DNA from 4 places in the Xenorhabdus aichiensis genome. Region 2 is predicted to be linked to each of the others. Evidence: predicted binding sites of a transcription regulator. Region 2 holds the regulator's gene; each other region holds the start of a gene.

The links. The regulator PurR, encoded in region 2, represses purine synthesis genes. The targets are predictions, from matches to a motif close to CANGCAAACGTTTGCNTG.
Region 1: PSI22_RS03480 (nucleobase:cation symporter-2 family protein) is a predicted target of PurR. The motif match lies at 1,124-1,141, and genes of this name have one in related genera.
Region 3: purL (phosphoribosylformylglycinamidine synthase) is a predicted target of PurR. The motif match lies at 1,782-1,799, and genes of this name have one in related genera.
Region 4: gcvT (glycine cleavage system aminomethyltransferase GcvT) is a predicted target of PurR. The motif match lies at 2,157-2,174, and genes of this name have one in related genera.

What each region holds. Positions count from the first base shown of each region.
Region 1 is NZ_JAQRFO010000004.1:105,904-109,120, reverse strand. Features, by position in the region: gene gltS (sodium/glutamate symporter) at 1-951, opposite strand, end outside; gene PSI22_RS03480 (nucleobase:cation symporter-2 family protein) at 1,194-2,579, shown strand; gene PSI22_RS03475 (AsmA family protein) at 2,783-3,217, shown strand, end outside.
Region 2 is NZ_JAQRFO010000009.1:32,832-36,048, forward strand. Features, by position in the region: gene sodB (superoxide dismutase [Fe]) at 1-464, shown strand, start outside; gene purR (HTH-type transcriptional repressor PurR) at 942-1,967, shown strand; gene punR (DNA-binding transcriptional activator PunR) at 1,971-2,879, opposite strand; gene punC (purine nucleoside transporter PunC) at 3,003-3,217, shown strand, end outside.
Region 3 is NZ_JAQRFO010000027.1:11,590-14,806, reverse strand. Features, by position in the region: gene tadA (tRNA adenosine(34) deaminase TadA) at 1-94, shown strand, start outside; gene mltF (membrane-bound lytic murein transglycosylase MltF) at 123-1,619, opposite strand; gene purL (phosphoribosylformylglycinamidine synthase) at 1,884-3,217, shown strand, end outside.
Region 4 is NZ_JAQRFO010000039.1:22,667-25,883, reverse strand. Features, by position in the region: gene gcvP (aminomethyl-transferring glycine dehydrogenase) at 1-426, opposite strand, end outside; gene gcvH (glycine cleavage system protein GcvH) at 511-903, opposite strand; gene gcvT (glycine cleavage system aminomethyltransferase GcvT) at 955-2,052, opposite strand; gene ubiI (FAD-dependent 2-octaprenylphenol hydroxylase) at 2,424-3,217, opposite strand, start outside.

The DNA.
Region 1 (3,217 bases), on a different contig from region 2:
CATCACCACCGACTGCACCGCGAGGATCACCAAAATTGGCAATGCAAGTGAAGACAACTGCCACAATTTCAGGCTCATCAACGCCATAGCCAGGAACAGTGACAGGCTGACATTACCCAGTACCGACACCGCTCGGTCAAATACTCGATAAAAACCAAGTAGCGATAGGCCATTACTCAGGATTACCCCAACAAACAATACGCATACAAATGTGGGCAATTCAAACATCGTATGTACTAACTGTTTCTCAATATAACTCCCCGCCAACAAACAGATAGAGATTAAGGCAATAGTTTCCAGCATGACCAATGGCGTGATAAGGCGGCCAGTATAAGGCTTCTCGAATGCAGTTGGGATTTCTGTATCATCAGCGCCTAAGTCCGGCGTTTGGGTATTTTTTACCAACAAACGGGCGACCGGGCCACCAATCAACCCCCCCAATATCAAGCCGAATGTCGCACAGGCCATTGCGACTTCTGTCGCATTCTCAAAACCATAGCGTTCAGAGAATAATTTACCCCAGGCAGCTCCCGTTCCGTGTCCACCTGAAAGCGTGATGGAGCCAGCCAACAACCCCATTAATGGGTCAAGACCAAGCATTTTCGCCAGCGCAATCCCCACTGTATTCTGCACCAGCAACAGCCCAACCACGACAAAGACAAAGATTATCAGGAATTTCCCGCCTGCTTTCAGGCTGGCAAGGTTAGCGTTCAAACCGATTGTGGCAAAAAACGTCAACATGAGAGGCTCTTGGAGAGATAAATCGAAACTCACTTCCCAACCTATGAACTGTTTAATCACTAGCAAAATGACAGCGATTAATAATCCACCTGCGACCGGCTCAGGGATAGTATATTTCTCAAGAAATGGAACTGATTGTACGAGTTTTCTTCCTAGTAGCAAAACCAGTGTGGCAGCAACGAGCGTGCCATAAGTATCCAGATGATACATCTACGTACCTCATCTATTGTTAAAATTATGTGAATTTAATGCGACGTTATAATCATCCTATAAAAACGCCAAGAGCAGGTAAGGGGAGGATTAGAAAAAAAATTACTGATAAACACAAGTTAAAAAATTTAAAAGTGTGACTAAATCAAGTTGTTATTCATTATAAAAATTCAGCGCAAACGATTGCCTTAATAAGGCAGATCATTAAAATAGGTTTTTTTGTCCATCCGGAATTTCACATCATGGTTACCTCAACCCGTGAACACTCTGCATCAGAAGCGCCCGAAAAATCAGGCAGCGAATTGATTTACCGTCTAGAAGATAAACCGCCGCTTCTACACGCACTGTTTGCGGCCAGCCAGCATCTGCTGGCAATGTTTGTTGCCGTTATCACGCCCGCCATGTTGATCTGTCAGGCTCTGGGGCTTCCCGAACAGGATACACAACGCATTATCAGCATGTCCCTGTTCGCATCAGGAGTAGCATCGCTTATCCAGATCCGCTCCTGGGGGCCTGTCGGCTCTGGCTTGCTTTCCATTCAGGGAACCAGTTTTAATTTTGTTGCACCACTGATCATGGGCGGGCTGGCTCTTAAAAATGGAGGAGCAGATATCCCAACCATGATGGCCGCTCTGTTTGGTACGCTGATGGTGGCGGCAATAACCGAAGTGCTGCTGTCCCGCGTGCTGCATCTGGCTAGAAAAATCATTACGCCGCTGGTTTCCGGTATTGTCGTGATGATTATCGGCCTGTCGCTGATCCAAGTCGGGTTGACTTCCATCGGCGGCGGTTACTCTGCCATTCAAAACGGTACGTTTGGTGCGCCTGAAAATCTGCTGCTGGCAGGAACCGTTCTTGCCGTTATCGTGCTACTGAATCGCCAGCGCAATCCCTACCTGCGAGTTGCCTCTCTGGTCATTGCTATGGCGGTAGGCTATCTGGTGGCCTGGTACATGGGGATGCTGCCTCATGCGACACCTAGAACAGACACACCAATCATCACTGTTCCCTCTCCGCTCTATTACGGACTGTCTTTTGACTGGAATCTACTGATCCCCCTTATCCTGATTTTTATGGTGACGTCGTTGGAAACCATCGGCGATATTACAGCGACCTCCGATGTTTCAGAACAGCCAGTCAGTGGCCCGTTATATATGAAACGCATCAAGGGGGGTGTACTGGCAAATGGCCTCAATTCAATAGTTTCCGCCGTATTCAATACGTTTCCGAACTCCTGTTTTGGTCAGAACAATGGTGTGATACAACTGACCGGCGTTGCCAGCCGCCATGTTGGTTACATTATCGCTTCTATGCTGATCCTGTTGGGGTTGTTCCCCGCCGTAGCCGGATTTGTACAACATATTCCTGAACCCGTGTTAGGGGGCGCCACCATTGTCATGTTTGGTACTATCGCCGCATCCGGTGTCAGAATTGTCTCCCGCGAGCCACTGAACCGCCGCGCCATTATGATCATCGCGTTGTCGCTGGCCGTTGGTTTGGGCGTATCCCAACAACCCTTGATTTTACAGTTTGCACCTGAGTGGGTGAAAAATCTGCTATCTTCCGGCATTGCCGCTGGCGGGCTGACTGCAATTCTTCTAAACCTGATTTTTCCGCAGGAAAAATAGCGGCCGGATTTTCATTCCTCTAATTTCCTCTCCCGCTTTTTCAGTGGGAGTTTTTTCACTTTGTTTGCGTAACCCCTCGCAATATCAACATGAGTTTCTTCAGAAACACACTGATTGATTATCAATCCACCCCATCCTATTGTGTGAATATCCGTTTTACGGCATAAAGAGTCTTTATCAGGAGGTCATACTGAGGTGAGATCATGAAGTGGTTAAGGAAATTTTTTGTTACTCTTTTGCTGTTGCTGATTTTGGCAATTATCGTCATTTATATCGTTGTCCAGACGCACTGGGGAACCAAACAATTAAACCAATGGCTCAACAAACAAGGCCACTATAAGATCAGCATTGAAAGCATCAGTCACAGCTGGCTACAACCTGCAACATTGACGCTCAACAACGTGAATATCCATGATCAGCAAAGCGTTTTCTCACTCAATGCCAATACCGTTAATCTGGATCTCAAATGGCAACACTTGCTGACACCGCGTAACCTCCACCGTCTGACATTGCAACAAGGGAAACTGATACTAGCAAGCGATCAATTGCCCCCCCTCTTGCAAGCAGACATTCTGCAACTAAACCAGATGAATATTCAGTTAGAAACCCCCCATACACAAATCCAAGGAGAAAATATC
Region 2 (3,217 bases):
TGAACAATCTGATTAAAGATACCGAATTTGCCGGAAAATCACTGGAAGAAATCATCAAGACATCCGAAGGCGGCATCTTCAATAACGCAGCACAAGTCTGGAATCATACTTTCTACTGGAATAGCCTGTCACCAAACGGTGGTGGTGAACCAACTGGAAAAGTGGCAGACGCTATTAACAGTGCTTTCGGCTCTTTTGCTGAATTCAAGCAGCAGTTTACTGATGCTGCCCTGAAAAATTTTGGTTCTGGTTGGACATGGCTAGTCAAGAAAGCTGACGGCAGCGTAGCTATCGTCAATACTTCCAATGCCGCAACTCCACTGACTGGTGAAGATAAACCTGTATTGACAGTTGATGTTTGGGAACACGCATATTACATCGATTACCGTAATGCGCGCCCTCAATATCTGGAGCATTTCTGGGCTCTGGTCAACTGGAAATTTGTTGAAGAAAATCTGGCTTAATGAGATAAACGCTCAAACCAGTTTGAAATAGTAAAGGGTAGACTTTCCCGATTCCATAAGTCTTGGATAACGAAAGTTTACCCTTAAAGCAAACAAAAGCAGGCAACGTTACACTTCAATTTTTTTCTAGACTAGGCAAAGACTTGCTAGAATAACAATCATTACTAATGCGCTACTGGCAGTCAATAATCCCAACTTCAGATCTGTATCCATAAACATCCTCAATGTGAAAATTAAGGTGCCGCAACACCATAAATTTTGAATGATTACTCACCCTATTACATAAAAAACATCATTTGACATTTAGTGCATATACTTTATAGCATCGATTATTACTTTCACTTTTGAGCTAGATCAGACAAAATTCAAGGTTTATCGCTAAGTTATTGCCAGCCTTCATCCTATATATAAATATACTGGCAAACGATTAACAAAGATCTATAAATTTAGACCATAAGGTCAGGAGTCTTTTTTATCATGGCAACGATTAAAGATGTGGCTAAACGCGCTGGTGTTTCAACCACAACCGTATCCCATGTTATCAATAAAACCCGTTTCGTCGCCGAAGATACAAAAATCGCAGTTTGGGCTGCCATTAAAGAACTAAACTATTCTCCCAGCGCCGTAGCCCGTAGTTTGAAGGTTAACCACACCAAATCCATTGGATTACTGGCAACTTCAAGCGAGGCACCTTATTTTGCCGAAATCATAGAATCCGTTGAAAATAGCTGCTATAGCAAAGGTTATACGTTGATTTTATGCAATTCTCACAACAATCTCGACAAGCAGAAAGCTTATCTCGCAATGCTCGCTCAAAAGCGTGTGGATGGTTTACTGGTAATGTGTTCAGAATATCCTGAACAACTTTTGGGCATGTTGGAAGATTATCGCAATATTCCCATGGTAGTCATGGACTGGGGCGAATCTAGAGGAGATTTCACCGATGCGATTATCGATAACGCCTTCCATGGTGGTTATTTGGCCGGTCGCTATCTTATTGAACGCGGTCACCGTGATATTGCTTCCATTCCTGGGCCACTAGCAAGAAATACAGGTGGCGGGCGTCATCAAGGTTTTCTCAAGGCACTGAAAGAGGCAAATATTGCCATTCGAAATGAGTGGATTGAGCAGGGCGATTTTGAGCCTGAATCTGGCTATCAAGCTATGTATAAGATCCTGAACCAGAAAAATCGCCCCACAGCCGTTTTCTGTGGTGGCGATGTGATGGCAATGGGGGCAATCTGTGCAGCCGATGAGCTAGGCTTACGTGTCCCTCAAGATATTTCCATCATTGGTTATGACAATATTCGTAACGCACGCTACTTCACGCCAGCGCTGACAACCATCCACCAACCTAAAGAACGTCTGGGGCAGATGGCCTTCTCGGCGTTACTGGACAGGATCATCAATAAGCGTGAAGATGCACAAACTATCGAAGTCCACCCGCGTCTTGTTGAGCGTCGATCTGTTGCAGATGGGCCTTTCATCGATTATCGCCGTTGACGATCAGTTCTCCTGCAGCCATTCAGCATTAAGTGTTTCACTATCTCCGAGATAATCAAGCAACCAGCTTAATGCGGGTGAATGGCTTTTTTGCGACCATGCCAAGCAACATGGGCTATCAGGCAATGGTTGTTCAAGCTCAAGTGCGATCAATTTTCCGCTGCGGATCAGTGGTAATGCACGATGCTTGGGCACCATTCCTACACACAGACCATCCATCAGGCAAGCCAACCCAATATCCCAATCAGGCACAATCAATCGCCGTTGATTATCCAAAGCCCATGTATCACGCTTGGGCAGGCTGCGAGAAGTATCTTCCAGGCACAAACTGGAATAAGCGCGCATCTGGTCGTCATTCAATTTTTCTGCTATCGAAACCAGTTCATGTGTAGGGCTGGCAACACATAACCACGGCATAAACCCCATATCCCTGAAACTATATCGTTCTCCAACCGGAGAAGCGCGTGTGGCGCCAATAGCGACATCAACCCGCCCATCCACCAATGCATCCCACACACCATTAAAAACTTCAGGATAGATAAACAACTCAATATCTGGAAAATGTCGATAAAAATCCAGAATAAGTTGGAGCGTTCGCTCAGGTTTTACAACTTGATCAACTGCAATACTGAACTGCCCTCGCCAACCATTAGCCACCTGCTGACATTGATGGCGAGTGTGATGCATTTTTTTGATAACAGAACGAGCTTCTTTAACAAAAATACCCCCCGCTTCCGTTAATTCTACATCACGGTGACGACGCTCAAATAAAGGTACAGCCAACCATTCTTCGAGTTGTTTTACCGTATAGCTGATAGCAGAAGGGACACGATGAAGCTCTGATGCAGCTGCACTGAAACTTCCTGTTCTGGCTACAGCATCAACAACTTCCAGCGAGTATTCAGACCACATATTTATTCCTTTCAATTTTTTTCATAACATGATGCAAATATTACCGTTTCACAAGTAAAAATCATGCCATATAGAATAAGCTTTATATCTCCTTATCAATTACCACATCAAGTTATTAACACAATGACAACAAATAAAAATTCCATTTCATTCATGTTTTATCTCGCTGGCCTGAGTATGCTCGGCTATTTGGCCATTGATATGTATCTACCTGCCTTTGGAGTAATGAAAACAGAGTTAAATACATCAGAAAGTGCTATCAGTGCGAGCCTCAGCATTTTTCTTGGCGGTTTTGCCTTTGCTCAGTTGTTATGGGGGCAGCTATCTGATCGGTTGGG
Region 3 (3,217 bases), on a different contig from region 2:
ATGCGCCACAATGTTGAGTACATTCTTTAAACAACGCAGAGAGCAGCATAAGGCATTGAAACAGTTAAAAATACAACAGCAGGAAACGCCATAATCGGTTATTGCTAAGGGACTTTTTGAGATTACGTCGGTGTTTTGACTTCCGGCGTTTTTTCATGAACCACGGCTTTATTCCCTCCCTCATCTGAAAGAGGTACGATGACCTTATCTATTGGTGTTTCATGCTCCGCTTTTTTGCTGCGTTTATTTTTCGCTCGCAAGTACCCTTCCAGACTCTGGTAATAACGCCGAATGTTTTCGACATAGCGATACGCTTCATAGCCACGGGCATAGCCGTATGTTGTGTTGATATAGAACTTTTTCTTGCTTAACAGATCAAGGCGAGATTTGATATCCAGCCAACGGTCAGGATTACCTTTTTGTTCTGCCGTGAGTTTTCGGACATCGAGAATATGCCCATAACCCATATTATAAGCGGCTAGGGCGAACCAGATACGTTCATCTTCAGGAATGGTTTTCGGCAACCGATCCATCAGATAATGCAGATAAGCCATACCCCCTTTGACACTTTCCTCTGGATCAAGTCGATCACTGATCTTGACCCATTCTGCGGTCGGGCGAGTAAGCATCATCATACCGCGAACGCCTGTGGGTGAGGTTGCCTGCGGGTTCCAATGCGACTCTTGCCATGCGATGGCTGCAACTAACTGCCAGTCAAGTGAGCCAGCGTATTTCTCAAAAATAGGCTGATATATCGGCAATGTACTATTGATGGCGCGAATGAATGAAATAGTATCAAAATAATCGAATTGGTGGATATGACTGAAATACTTTTCTTCCAGCTGTGGTATCACATCGTTTTCTGACATCTCATTGAAAAAATCGAGCATAGCAGAGTAAAGGCTATAGTCATCACTGCGCTTCAAATACCAAGTCAGAGGGCGTTCCCCATTCACTTCAAAAGCAAAAGCCAAATTAGGATGAATACGCTGTTGCAGGGAAAAACTGATTGAATCGCTGATCGTATAGTCAATTTTGCCTTCGGACACCTGCTCAAGTAATTCTCGTGTATTATCGCGTGATGTATCTTCCCAAGTTAAATTGGGATAAGACTCTTCTTTATATTTTTTCAGTTCTCTGGCATGGGCAGATCCCTCAGTGACAACCAGTGTGCCGTTTAAATCGCCAAACGTGCGTGGGCGGGGTGTACCCTTGCGGTAAATCAGTTGCTGTGAAACTGAATAGTAGGCAGGGCCAGTGCGTGCCTGATCTAGCCGTTCCTCATTATAGATAAGGCCAGCAGCCAGAAAATCTACGTTATCGTTGTCTAGGTCATCAAAAATCTGGTTAATATTAGTGCGAAAATGAATGACAAGTTTTACACCTAGATATTCAGCAAACCGTTTGGCTAATTCATAGTCGAATCCCGTTGCTTCATTTTTGCTGTTCGCAGAAATCAGAGGGGAACTGATGGTACTAATCCGAAGCTCTCCCCGTGCCAGAATCCTGTTTATCTGCTCCTGCTGTTTGTTGGGCCAACTGATATTGAGGCCAATGATTGCAGCAGAGAGAAGCGCGATAATGACGATGACAAAATAATTTATCTTGATATTGCTCAAATAGTTATCTCTTGTCAGTGCGGTAGGTTCCGTATGAAATGTGAAATATAGCATGGTTAAATTTCCAGTAATTGAGCATTTTGCGTAACAAAACTGGGATGTGCAACCTTATTGAATCAATTTTGAAATTCTACTAATTGTATTATTCGATTGAATAACCGTCACGCAAACGGTTTCGTCAAAGGAAACATTCCTCTATAATGTCGGCGTTTCCCCCTGAGGCATCAGTCGGGCTTTGCTTCTAAGATGAGAGAACCTATTATTATGGAAATTCTGCGTGGATCGCCCGCTTTATCAGCGTTTCGTATTACTAAGCTCCTTTCCCAGTGCCAAGATCAGCAGCTTCCCGTTACAGAGATTTATGCAGAATATGTGCATTTTGCAGAAATTCATTCGCCTATCACAGGAAATGAGCGGGAGAAATTAAATCGGTTATTAAAATATGGCCCCTCTTTGGATGAACATGAACCTAAAGGTCAACTATTGCTGGTGACGCCTCGTCCGGGCACGATATCTCCCTGGTCATCAAAAGCGACAGAGATTGTGCACAATTGTGGGCTGAAACAGATTGCCCGTTTGGAAAGGGGAATTGCCTATTATATCCAGAGTGATGAAATGAGTGATGGGCAGTGGCAGGAGCTGTCTGCGTTACTGCATGATCGAATGATGGAAAGTGTGTTCACTCAATCTGAACAGGTTGAAGCCCTGTTTTCTCACCAACGGCCTGCGCCACTGAAACAGATCGATATCTTGCAGTCAGGGCGTGCTGCATTGGAATCAGCCAATATTGAATTGGGATTGGCTTTGGCAGCGGATGAAATTGATTATCTGATGAGAGCCTTTCAGACATTAGGGCGCAACCCGACCGATGTTGAACTCTACATGTTTGCGCAGGCAAACTCTGAGCATTGCCGCCACAAAATTTTCAACGCGGATTGGGTGATTGATGGTCAGGAACAACCTAATTCACTGTTCAAGATGATCAAAAACACGTTTGAACAGACGCCGGATTATGTTTTCTCTGCTTATAAAGACAATGCAGCCGTGATGGAAGGTTCGCAGGTTGGGCGCTTTTTCCCCAATCGTGAAAGTGGAGTGTATGATTACCACCAAGAGCCTGCCCACATATTGATGAAAGTTGAAACACATAACCACCCGACCGCCATTTCTCCTTGGCCCGGTGCGGCAACGGGATCAGGCGGGGAAATTCGGGATGAAGGTGCAACAGGGCGAGGTGCAAAACCCAAGGCCGGATTGGTCGGTTTTTCGGTATCTAATCTGAAAATTCCCGGATTTGAACAACCGTGGGAAGAAGATTTCGGTAAGCCTGATCGGATTGTCAGTGCGCTGGATATCATGCTGGAAGGCCCGTTGGGAGGTGCTGCGTTCAACAATGAATTTGGGCGTCCAGCGTTGTTAGGGTATTTCAGAACCTATGAAGAAAAGGTGAATTCCCATAATGGCGCAGAATTGCGTGGTTATCACAAGCCCATCATGCTGGCAGGTGGGATCGGAAATATCCGTGAAGAACATATTCAGAAAGGCGATATTTCTATTGGTGCGAAGCTGATCGTACTGGGTGGCCCAAGCATGAATAT
Region 4 (3,217 bases), on a different contig from region 2:
AAGATCCAATCCGGTTAGATCAATAGTAACTTGCTGGAAGTTTAGTAAGGCTTCAAGACGGCCTTGAGAAACTTCTGGCTGATACGGGGTATATGCCGTGTACCAGCCTGGGTTCTCCAGCAAATTACGCAGAATAACCGGAGGGAGTACCGATGGCGCGTATCCCATGCCGATATAAGATTGATAACGCTTATTCTGGCTGGCCATCACTTTCAGTTCAGCCAGTGCCTGTTGTTCTGTCGCGCCTTCGCCTACAGCAGGCGGCTCTGACAATGCGATATCACGAGGAACGATTTTATTCGTCAGATCGTCAAGAGAATTTGCACCAACTGTCGCCAGCATCTCTTTTTGCTGTTCAGCAGAAGAACCAATGTGGCGACGAGTGAATTCACCTTGATTTTCAAGTTGGATTAGTGTCTGGGTCATTGATGATAATTTCCTGAAACTAGCTAAAAACGGCACACATAAAAAACGCCCCATTCACAACGTGATATGGGGCGATAGTCATCATTATTCTTCTTCTGCCAAAAGTGACTGATAACCTTCCGCATCAAGCAGATGGGTGAGTTCACTCTCGTCAGAGATCTTAAGGCGGAACAGCCAACCTTCGTTATAAGGTTCACTGTTGACTAATTCAGGAGAACTTTCCAACTCTGAATTAACAGCGGTAACTTCACCACTCAAGGGGGCATAAATATCAGAAGCCGCTTTGACTGATTCTACAACAGCACAGTCACTACCACTATTTACAACTGCACCGACTTCGGGCAAATCAACGAATACCATATCACCCAAGAGTTCCTGAGCGTGCTCGGTAATACCTACAGTGTATTCACCATTTCCTTCCGCACGAACCCATTCGTGTGATGAGGTATATTTTAATTCTGCTGGTACATGACTCATCGTTGCCATCTCCTTATTTTTAATTCATTAATAAAAATGTTACGACCAAAATTACTCTACGAGCGGTTTGCCCATCCGTACAAAACCCGGTTTAACCACCTGAACAGGCATTTCACGGTTACGGATCTGAACAATCGCTTGTTCTCCGATTCCCTGAGGAACTCGTGCAAGAGCAATGCTGAACCCCAAAGTTGGAGAGAATGTTCCGCTGGTAATGACGCCAGAACGCATTTCACCCGCTTTATCAGTGAAGTGGACAGTTAAACCACTACGCAATACGCCCTTTTCGCGCATAATTAAGCCAACCAGTTGTTCTGTACCTACTTCACGCTGTCTTTCCAGCGCTTCACGGCCAATGAATTGACGATCTTCCGGTTTCCACGCAATTGTCCATCCCATATTGGCCGCTAAAGGCGAAATGGTCTCATCCATTTCCTGACTGTAAAGATTCATACCCGCTTCGAGGCGTAGTGTATCCCGTGCGCCCAATCCAGCGGGTTTGACGCCTGCTGCCAGCAATTGCTGCCAAAAATCAGCAGCCTGTTCTTTCGGTAACGCAATTTCATAACCTGCTTCGCCGGTATAACCGGTCGTCGCGATAAATAAATCGCCAGATTGAACACCGAAAAAAGGCTTCATGCCTGTCACGGCCTGTTTTTGTTCATCATTCAGCAGGGATTGTGTTTTAGACTGCGCATTCGGGCCTTGAACAGCGATCAATGCCAAGTCATCACGCACCGTAATTTCGACGGGGTAATTCGTGGCATGCTGTTGAATCCATGCTAAGTCTTTGTCACGGGTCGCAGAATTCACAACCATGCGATAGAAGTCATCAGTGAAGAAATAGACTATCAGGTCATCAATAACACCACCGGAGGCATTCAACATGCCGGTATAAAGTGCCTTACCCTGTTCGGTCAGTTTGGTGACGTCATTTGCCAGAAGATAGAGGAGAAAATCACGGCAACCTGTGCCATGCAGATCCACAATGGTCATGTGGGAAACATCGAACATACCAGCATCAGTACGCACCGTGTGATGTTCGTCGATTTGTGAACCGTATTGAAGGGGCATCATCCAGCCATGAAAATCTACCATGCGCGCTCCGCATGCCAGATGTTGATCATATAGTGGGGTGTGTTTTGACATTATTTCCCTCTTTCCATTCTTAACATGAAAATGTTTTTGACCTGAAAAACATACGGCGTATTAACCGACAGAGGTTGGATCATGAATCAAAAAAAGCGGTTAATGACGCAAACGATACCTTGGGTTAGAAGTTATCACTGAAAATGAAAATGAACCATAAAATAAATTAGCAGCATTACAGTAATAACCTGAAAAACCATTCACTATCATGCAGAATTTTTGTCTAATTTATTGCGTGAAAGCGCTCAAAATTTTTAATGAAACCCAGAATACGTTCTTTTTTTATTAGAAAAAGACTAAAGTGCGAAGCAAATCAACTGAACACACTTTAGTCCAACATGAGGAAAACTAATCCCAAATGAGAAGCAGAATTAGATTTTTTCAACCGAAGAGGTTTGAGAAATCAGCCAATCAGGGAGATCATTTAGCCCCATGGCATGACGAAGCAGTTGCGATTTCACTCCCGGTAAGTGATCAGCGAACGTTAATCCAATATCACGCAATAGTTTTTTAGCCGGATTATTGCCATCAAATAGCTGACGAAACCCTTGCATGCCTGCCAGCATCACCGCTGCGCTGTGCTTGCGGCGGCGTTCGAAACGCCCCAGATAGAGATACTGACCGATGTCTTTCCCCTGACGGTGTAGGCGGCTCAGTTCTCCAATCAACTCTGCCACATCCATAAATCCCAAATTAACGCCTTGTCCCGCCAAAGGATGAATAGTATGTGCAGCATCCCCCAGCAGAGCTAACCGATGGGCTGCAAAATTACGGGCATAACGCCCCATCAATGGAATAGCCTGGCGTTCACTGACTAATTCACACTGACCAAGCTGCATATCAAATGTAACGCCCAATTGCCGATTAAATAATACAGCGTCGATTGCCTTGCGCTGTTGCGCAGCTTCAGCAGGTAGTGACCAGACAATCGAGCATAAATGGGGATCAGACAACGGCAAGAAAGCCAGAATTCCATCACCATGAAAGACCTGACGCGCAACAGCCTGATGAGGTTCTTCGGTACGAATGGTGGCGACCAGTGCATGGTGCTCATAATCCCAAAAGGTCAGTGGAATATCCGCATGTTGACGCAGCCATGAATTCGCACCATCAGCACCAACAACCAGCCGTGAAGTGAGCATTCGCTCATCGGACAGAGTAATGA